DNA from 2 places in the Vulgatibacter sp. genome. Region 1 is predicted to be linked to the other one. Evidence: riboswitches for the same ligand, from Rfam matches in the RefSeq annotation. Region 1 holds a riboswitch; the other holds the start of a gene.
What was found. A riboswitch is a leader RNA that binds a small molecule or an ion and turns the genes downstream of it on or off. The one in region 1 is predicted to bind cobalamin.

Region 1 (4,194 bases):
AGCGTGAACGCCCTGCCGGCCTGGGGGTAACCCAGCTGATCCACCAGCGGCGCGTCGAAGGCGTTGTCGATCTGGCCGGAGAGCCAGAGGGTCCAGGGAAGGCTGACGAGGCGCACGCCGGCGCCGGCCGAGACGGTGGTGGCCTCGGGGAGCGCGAACGTGTTGGTGCGGTTGATGAACTGCTCCGACTGGTGGCTCGCCGAGGCGAAGGCCTCGTAGCCGTCCGCGCGGTAGACGGCTCGGAGGTGGAGCCGGTGCGCGGGGCGGTAGGGCAGCTCCTTCTTCCAGATGTGCGGCGCGTCGCGGAGGTTGCGGGTCTGGGCGAGGCTGTAGCTGCCGCCGACGGTGAGCTGCCGCAGCGGCTGCAGCGAGAGCTCCACCTCGCCGCCGCGGATCTCGGCGTCGTCGAAGTTGGCCGGCTTGCTCACCATCGCCCCTGCCAGCTCGTAGAGGATCAGGTCCTCGATTCGCGAGTAGAAGCCGGTGAGCTGCACCAGCGTCCGGGGGAGCCGGAGCACCGCGCCGCCGTCCACGGTCCAGCCGGACTCCGGATCGAGCGCGGGGTTGGCCTTGACGCCGGCCTGCTCGAAGTAGAGCTCACCCAGGCTCGGGGCCCGGAAGGTGCGGCCCCAGTTGCTGCGGAGCTCGATCGCCTCGAGGGGCCGCCAGGCCACGCCGATCCGCGGCGAGAGACCCTCGTGCTTGCCCACCTTCTCCCAGCGCAGCGCCGGCGCGACGGTGACGCTGCTGCCGAGGTAGAGCTCGTCGCCGAGGGAGAGGGCGACCCGCTCCCGCTGGCGATCGGCATGGTAGGGGCTCCGCAGCCACTCGCTGCCGAGCGCCACCTCCGCGTGGAGGAGCGTCCAGCCGGTGGGCGCCAGCTCGGCGCCGGTGCGGGCGAGGAGCACGTTCTCGATCTGCCAGGGCTTGCCGGCGTCGTCGGTGAAGGGCTGGCAGAGGACGCCGCAGGCGGGGCGGTCGGACCAGACCGCCACCTCGTCGTGCCGCAGCTCGACGCCGCCGAAGAGGCGCACGTCCGCGTGGGGATCGCCCTCGATCCGAAGCGCGGTGAGGAGGCGCCACTCGTCCCTGCGGTGATCGTCGGGGAAGTAATAGGTCCCGGCGAGCCCCCTGCTGCCGAGACTCCCCAGGGCGAGGGCGTGGATAACGGTTCCCTCGCCGAGATCGAGGCGGCCCTTGAGCAGGGCGCTCAGGTCGGTGGCGTCGTTGTTCTCGACGGTGCGGCGGGTCCTGTCGCCGGGGTTGGCCTCCGGGGTGGGATCGTAGAGCCCCTCGTAGGCGCCGCTGGTGTCGCGGTACGTGATCGCCGCCAAGCCCGTCGCCGCGCCGGTGCCGCCCCAGGCAGCGCCGTCGACCGCATAGGAATCGAACGATCCGGCGGAGAGTCGGACCGAGCCGCCGACCTCGTCGCGCAGGGCGCGGGTCTCGAGGAGGGCGGCGCCGCCCAGGGCGCCGGAGCCGTAGCGGGCGCCCTCGTTGCCGCGCAGCACGGTGATGCGCTCGAGGAGCGCTGCGGGAATGGTGCGCAGGTCGACGCCGCCGCCCGCAGCGGCGTTGAGGGCGATGCCGTCGAGGAGCACCAACGACTGCTCCGACGAGCTGCCGCGGAGCCTCAGGGTGGCGCCGCCAGGGGCCCGGTGGATCCGCGTGCCCGGCGCGTGGAGGAGCAGATCCGCCACATCGATCTGCTGCCCCGCGAAGTCCTTCGTCTCGACCACCGTGCCGAAGCCGGTGGGCTCCTCGGCGACGGTGGGTTCGGGGGGCGGCGCCTCCGCGTCGGCGGTCACCGTCACGGTTCCCAGGCGCACGTCCTCCTCGCCGGCGGCGACGGCGGGAGCGACGAGGAGCGCCGCTGCGAGGACATGAGGGCAGGGCCATCCGCGCAGGCTCGTGCGCCTGCGGAGGCCGGGCCGAAGGGCCAGCATTTCCACCTCGCAGCCCCTTCTCGCGCGGGGTCGCGAACGCGGCTCTTCGCCGCTTCGGAGGGAGCGCCGGCGCGACCATCGCACCGGGGACGAGCTCTCTCCTCGACTGGCCGCGGGCAGGTTTCCTGGCTCCCGGGTGCAGGGGCTTCTTCGCCCTGCGAGACCCCCGGCCTTCCCCTCCCAAGGGAGAGTGGCCGCTACGCTGGGGATCTCTTCGCCCGGTTACAGTGGCGGGACCGCGCCGGAATCACACCGGCTTCCCTTTTCCCGTGTCTTCCACGGGCACCCACGGCTTTCCGTCCGGCGCGCAACCTAGTCGCGCGCCCGGCCGGCAGTCAAGCGGGCGTGCCAGCGGCCCCCGGTGCATGCGGCGCTGCCGGGCGCGGTACCCGCGCAGCCGCGCTTGACAGCGAACCGCCCTCTCTCTACGTTTGGTTGACTCAAGCAACCATGTGGGTGTCGACGCATGACCGGTGCATCCAGGATTCCCGTGGCCCAGGCGCGCGAGCTGAACGAGGTGCTCGCGGCTCTGGTGCATCTGCTCGGTATGCAGAGCGAAGAGCAGGTGTGTTGTCACGACATCACGCTCTCGGAATACCGGGCGCTGCGCGCGACCAGCGAGCGAGGGCTGCCCGCGATCCAGGATTTCGTGCAGGACCTGGGCGTGAGCAAGAGCGGCGCAACGCGGATCATCGACCGCCTCGAGAAGAAGGGGTACGTGGAGCGCGTACGGGACCTTCACGACGACGCGCGGTTCTGCTGCGTTCGTCTCCTGCCAGCGGGCGAGCGCCTCGTGGAACGGATCGAAGCGGAAACGATCCCGCAGCGCCAGGCGCTGCTCGCTGCCATCGATCCAAGTAGGCGGGCCGAGGTCCTCGATGCACTGCGCGTTCTTCAGCGAGCCGTGCAGGGCCTGCGGCCCACGTAAATTCGCCATCGGGCGAGCTACCCGATTTTTCCTGGTCCGATGGTTGAGTGATTCAACCAGTTCAGCGAGGTGGTCGCCAGCGAGCTGGTTGGACCTCGACAGGCGAGCGGAGGCGAGAATGAACGAGCGCGCGCTGATCACCGGCCTTTGCGCCGCACAGGTGGTCGGCATGCTCGGACACGCCGGCTTCATCGGCCAACTTCCCGAGCTCCGTGCCGCGTGGTCGCTCTCGCCTTCGCAGGCCGGTTGGATCGTCGGCGCGTTTCACGGCGGCTATGCGCTCGCCGTACCCATCCTTCTTTCGGCCACCGACGGCTATGGCGCGCGAAGGATCTACCTGGGCGCCGCGTGTGGAAGCATGGCGGGCGCGCTCCTCTATGCTCTGGCGGTCCGCGGCCCCGGGACCGCCGCCGTCGCACAGCTCCTGATGGGCGCGGGCCTCGCCGGCACCTACATGCCGGGTCTCCGGCTGTTGGGCGAGCGGGTCGGCGTTGCGTTCCAATCGCGGGCGATCGCGCTCTATACGGGCTGCTACGCACTCGGGACCAGCGCCTCGTTTCTCTTCGTCGGGTCGATCGGCCAGCAGCTCGGCTGGCGCTGGGCTTTCGGCCTGGCTGCGATCGGGCCGGCGCTTTCGTTCGTGGCGATCGCCGTCCTCGTTGGCGGCTCGAACGGCGCTGCGCCGGTGCGCACGCAGCTGCTCCAGAACGCGTTTTCGAGATGGAAGCTCGTGCTGCAGGACCGATCGGCCACGGCCCGCGCGATCGCCTATGCGGCGCACAACTTCGAGCTCTTCGGGCTCTGGTCGTGGGTCGTGGGCTTCCTGGCCTTCGCCTACGCCCAGCGGCCGGACGATGCCCTTCGACCCGATCCGACGGTGATCGCCGCGGCGCTTACGCTGCTGCTGCTGCCGGCGAGCCTCGCGGGAAACGAGCTCGCCGAGCGCCTCGGCTGGCGACGATTGGTCGTCGGCATCATGTCCGCCTCGGCGCTTCTCGGCTGCGCACTCGGGATCGTTGCCGGCGGCGTGCCGTCGTGGGTTCTGCTTGCGCTGCTTCTCGTCTACGGAGCTTTGGCCGCAGCGGACTCGGGGGCCCTCACATCGAGTCTGGTCCGCGGGGCGGATCCCGCGCTGCGCGGAACGACGATGGCGTTCTATTCGACGGTCGGCTTCACAGGCGCGTTCGCCGGACCGCTCGCCTTCGGGATCGTCCTGCATCGCTTCGGCTCGGAAACGGCGCAGGGCTGGAGCGTCGCGTTCGCCGTGCTGGGGCTGGGCGCATCGGTCGGACCTGCAGCGCTCGTCCTCCTCGACCCGGC
Region 2 (4,194 bases), on a different contig from region 1:
AGGGTGAGCTTCATGCCGGGATCGAGGAGCCTCACTGGCAGGCCTCGCAGCTCTCGGGGTTCTCGAGGGAGCACGCCACCGCAGAAGCCGCAGCAGCTGGCGCCACGGTCGCCTTGGCGATCCGCGTCGCCGGTCGCGAGCGCAGGTAGTAGGTGGTCTTCAAACCCCGCTTCCAGGCGTAGAGGTACATCGAGGAGAGCACGCCGATGCTCGGGCTCTCGACGAAGAGGTTGAGCGACTGGCTCTGGTCGACGAAGGGGCCGCGCTCCGCCGCCATGTCGATGAGGGATCGCATCGGCAGCTCCCAGGCGGTGCGGTAGACAGCGCGCACCGCCGCGGGGATCTCCTCGATCCCCTGCACCGATCCTTCCGCCAGCTTGATCCGGTTGCGGACCGCCTCGGTCCAGAGCCCGCGCCCGCGCAGCTCCTCGACCAGGTAGCGGTTGATCACGAGGAACTCGCCGGAGAGGGTCTCCCGCTTGAAGAGGTTGGAGACCTGCGGCTCGATGCATTCGTAGCAACCGGCGATCGAGGCGATCGTCGCGGTGGGCGCGATCGCCACCAGCAGCGAGTTGCGCAGGCCGTGTTCGTCGATGCGCGCGCGCACCCCCGCCCAGCGCAGATCGCTCGCCTCCGCGCCCCAGAGATCGAATTGCAGCTGCCCCGCCGCAGCCCGGGTCTCGCCGAAGGCCGGATGGGCGCCGCGCTCCGCCGCCAGATCGCAGGAGGCGGAGAGCGCCGCCAGGTAGATCGACTCGGCGATCCGCCGCGACAGCGCCCGGGCCTCGGGCCCGTCGAAGGGCAGGCCGAGCTGGAAGAAGACGTCCTGCAGCCCCATCACCCCCAGCCCCACCGGACGCCAGCGCTGGTTCGATCGCGCCGCCTCGGGGACCGGATAGAGGTTGCGATCGATCACGTTGTCGAGCTGGCGCACCGCCACCTGCACCGTCTCCTCGAGCCGCGCGAAGTCGAAGGCACCCCCCGCCACGAACCGGCCGAGGTTGACGGACCCCAGGTTGCAGACCGCCACCTCCCCGCCGCCGGTGACCTCGACGATCTCGGTGCAGAGGTTGGAGAGGTGCACCGTCCGCCCCTCGCCCACCTGGTTGCAGCGCGCGTTGCACGGATCCTTGAACGTCATCCAGCCGTTCCCGGTCTGCGCCAGCGTCCGCATCATCCTGCCGAAGAGCTCCCGTGCATCGACGGTGCGCACCGCGAGCCCCGCCTCCTCCGCCGCCTCGTAGGCGCGGTCGAAGGCCTCGCCCCAAAGGTCCGGCAGCGTGGGCACGGTGGCGGGATCGAAGAGCGACCACCGCCCACCCGCCTCGACCCGCCGCATGAAGAGATCGGGGATCCAGTTGGCGAGGTTGAGATGATGGGCCCGCCGCCCTCCGTCCCCGGTGTTGTCGCGGAGCTCGAGGAAATCCTCCACGTCTGCATGCCAGGGCTCGAGGTAGACACACGCGGCGCCCTTGCGCTTGCCGCCCTGGTTCACCGCCGCCACCGACGCGTCGAGGGTCTTGAGCCAGGGGACGATGCCGTTGGAGTGGCCGTTGGTGGAGCGGATCAGCGATCCCGCGGAGCGCACGCGGTGCCAGGCGACGCCGATGCCGCCGGAGAACTTCGAGAGCAGAGCGATGTCGCGGTAGCGCGCGTAGATCGCCTCGAGGCTGTCGTCGGGCGAATCGAGGAGAAAGCACGAGGAGAGCTGCTCGTGGCTCGTCCCCGCGTTGAAGAGCGTGGGCGAGCTCGGCAGGTATTCGAGCCGGGAGAAGAGCCCGTAGAGCCGGATCGCCTCCTCGATGCTGTCGCTCACCGCCACCGCCACGCGGAGGAAGAATTGCTGCGGCGTCTCGATCACCGCGCGGCTGTGCGGATGGCGAAGGAGGTAGCGATCGGCGAGGGTGCGCAGGCCGAAATATTCGAAGTGGCGATCCCGCGCCGGATCGATCGCCGCGTCGAGCGCTTCCGCGTGCGCCGCCACCAGGCGGGCGAGGCGCGGCGCCACGAGCCCGAGCTCGTGGCCATGGGCGATCGACGCGGAGAAGCTCTCGATCCCCTGCCCCCGGACCTCCTCCTCGACGAAGACGGAGAGGAGCCGCGCAGCGAGGCGCGCGTACCCAGGCTCCTCGGCGGTGAGCGCCGCCGCGGTCTGGATCGAGAGCTGGTCGAGCTCGCGGGTGGTGGCGCCGTCGTAGAGGCCGCTCACGGTGCGCGTGGCCACCCGCAGCGGATCGACGTGTTCCAGCCCGTCGCTGCAGCGCCGCACCCGCCGCACGATCTTCTCGAGCTCCACCGGCTCGAGGCTTCCGTCCCGCTTGCGCACCCGCATCGTCACCGCGGGGGCTCCATCCGTCATCGCCTGCATGCTGCACCCGAAAGGCGACCCCGTCGGTCGCCGGGAAACGGGCCTTGCAGGAAAAGGGCGCAGCGGGACGGAAACGAGGCGTGGGAGAGCACGCGCTGCCGGCCTGCCGGCCTCCCCACGAGGCCCAGGTCAGCGCACGCGCGTCACGCGCGGGCGCATCGCCGGCAGGTCTTCGGACTCGTGGGCGTGCGGCTCCGAAAAGAGCCACTCCTACTGGTCGCCGCTTCCCAGCCTCGAAAAGAGGCCAGTGCTCGATGGCGACGTTCGTTCCCACTCACCGCTGCGGGGGCAGTCCCGGTTTTCCACCGGGTTCCCTTTCGAAGCCTCCGGCCCTTGCTCGGCCTTCGGCACCGACGACGGGGGCCAAGCTAGGGGGCGAGGCGTCGCCTTGTCAACGGAGCTTCGCTCACCGATCGGCCGGCGCTCTAAGGCCCCTCGTCCCGCGAGACGAGGGCGACCTCGAGCGTGCAGCGCTCGTAGTCGTCGGGGATGGAGGTGGCCCAGGCCACGTCCACGAAGCCGTTGCCGTCGAAATCGCCGACGGCGATGTCGTAGACGTAGCGGAGAAACTCGTCGTCGGTGCCGGTGGCGGCGAAGACCAGCTTCCACCCCGTCCCGTCCCAGCCCAGCGCCTCGACCCGGTTCCTGTGCATGCCGGCGAAGAGATCGGCCCGCCCGTCGCCGTCGAAATCGGCGGCGTGGCCGAAGCCCGCCCGGCGCTCGTGGATCGTCTGCCACCGCTCGAAGCCGCCCCTGCCGTCGCCCCGATGCACCCAGGTCTCGGGGATGCCGTAGCCGTCCTCCTTGATCGGCGCGACCACCGCGTCGAGGTGGCCGTCGCCGTCCACGTCGGCGAGCAGGCTGATGCCATGGAGGAAGCCGGGATCGCCGAGCTGCGAGGTGACCGTCGCCCCGAAGCCGTCCGCCGCCCCCAGGATCGTCACCAGCCCCCCGTGCCCACCGAAGACCACGTCGTGCCTGCCGTCGCCGTCGAGGTCGCCCGACGCGAAGGTGGGACGCTGCCTCGGCCGGAACGCCTGCACGTCGTAGGGCTCCAGCCACGCCTCCGGCTGCGCGAAGCCCCCGCCCTCGAGACCACGGGCCCAGGTGAAGTACCAGCTCCCGTAGAGCCCGAGCAGATCGGCCCGCCCGTCGCCGTCGACGTCGCTCAGCTCCAGCCGCTCGAACGCGGAGAACGGCGCAGGCCCCAGCGCCTCCACCTTCTCGAGGAGCGGCACCGGCGCGGCAAAGCCACCGGCACCGTTGCCGCGCATCAGCCCCGACGAGCCGTAGAGCTCCGCGCCCCACTTCCTCGCGAAGAGATCGAGGTGGCCGTCGCCGTCGACGTCGCCGACCTGCGGCGCAAGCCAGCCGTCGATGCTCCAGCCCTCCCCGCTCTCGAGGGGCAGGCCGGTGAGCATCTCCCGCTCGATCCGGTAGAGCTTCTGCACGTCGCCGGCGACGAGCAGATCGTCGCTCCCGTCCTCGTCGGCGTCACCTGCGGCGAGACGCAGGTGCTGGCCGGCCACGGTGAGCTGGATCCGCCGATCCTGGTAGCCGAGATCCGGCGCAACAATCGGCTCCTCGTCCTCATATAGGCTCGAGCACGAGACCTCCCGCCGCACGCCCTCCTCGTCGGTGCGGAAGCAGCCGCCCTCCATCTCCGGCCCGAAGCCGATCAGATCGCAGCCGCCACCGAGCAGCGGCAACAGAAGAACGAGCCGGCGCATGGCCTCCCCCCGTGCAGACGACCTCCACTTTACGTGCACCGCACCGCCGGGGGAAGCCGCCGCGCGGCAACTGCCGCCCCGAGCCCAAAAACGCTC

Region 2: it holds a riboswitch for cobalamin, as region 1 does, so the genes downstream of both, ACESMR_RS06925 (ribonucleoside-diphosphate reductase subunit alpha) here and ACESMR_RS12260 (TonB-dependent receptor plug domain-containing protein) in region 1, are expected to answer to the same signal.

The regions. Positions count from the first base shown of each region.
Region 1 covers NZ_JAWLCN010000004.1:247,439-251,632, reverse strand. The annotation lists gene ACESMR_RS12260 (TonB-dependent receptor plug domain-containing protein) at 1-1,946, opposite strand, end outside; cobalamin riboswitch at 2,044-2,251, opposite strand; gene ACESMR_RS12255 (MarR family winged helix-turn-helix transcriptional regulator) at 2,413-2,874, shown strand; partial or broken gene ACESMR_RS12250 (MFS transporter) at 2,825-4,057, shown strand.
Region 2 covers NZ_JAWLCN010000002.1:708,867-713,060, forward strand. The annotation lists gene ACESMR_RS06920 (ribonucleotide-diphosphate reductase subunit beta) at 1-35, opposite strand, end outside; gene ACESMR_RS06925 (ribonucleoside-diphosphate reductase subunit alpha) at 32-2,359, opposite strand; cobalamin riboswitch at 2,514-2,738, opposite strand; gene ACESMR_RS06930 (FG-GAP repeat domain-containing protein) at 2,794-4,098, opposite strand.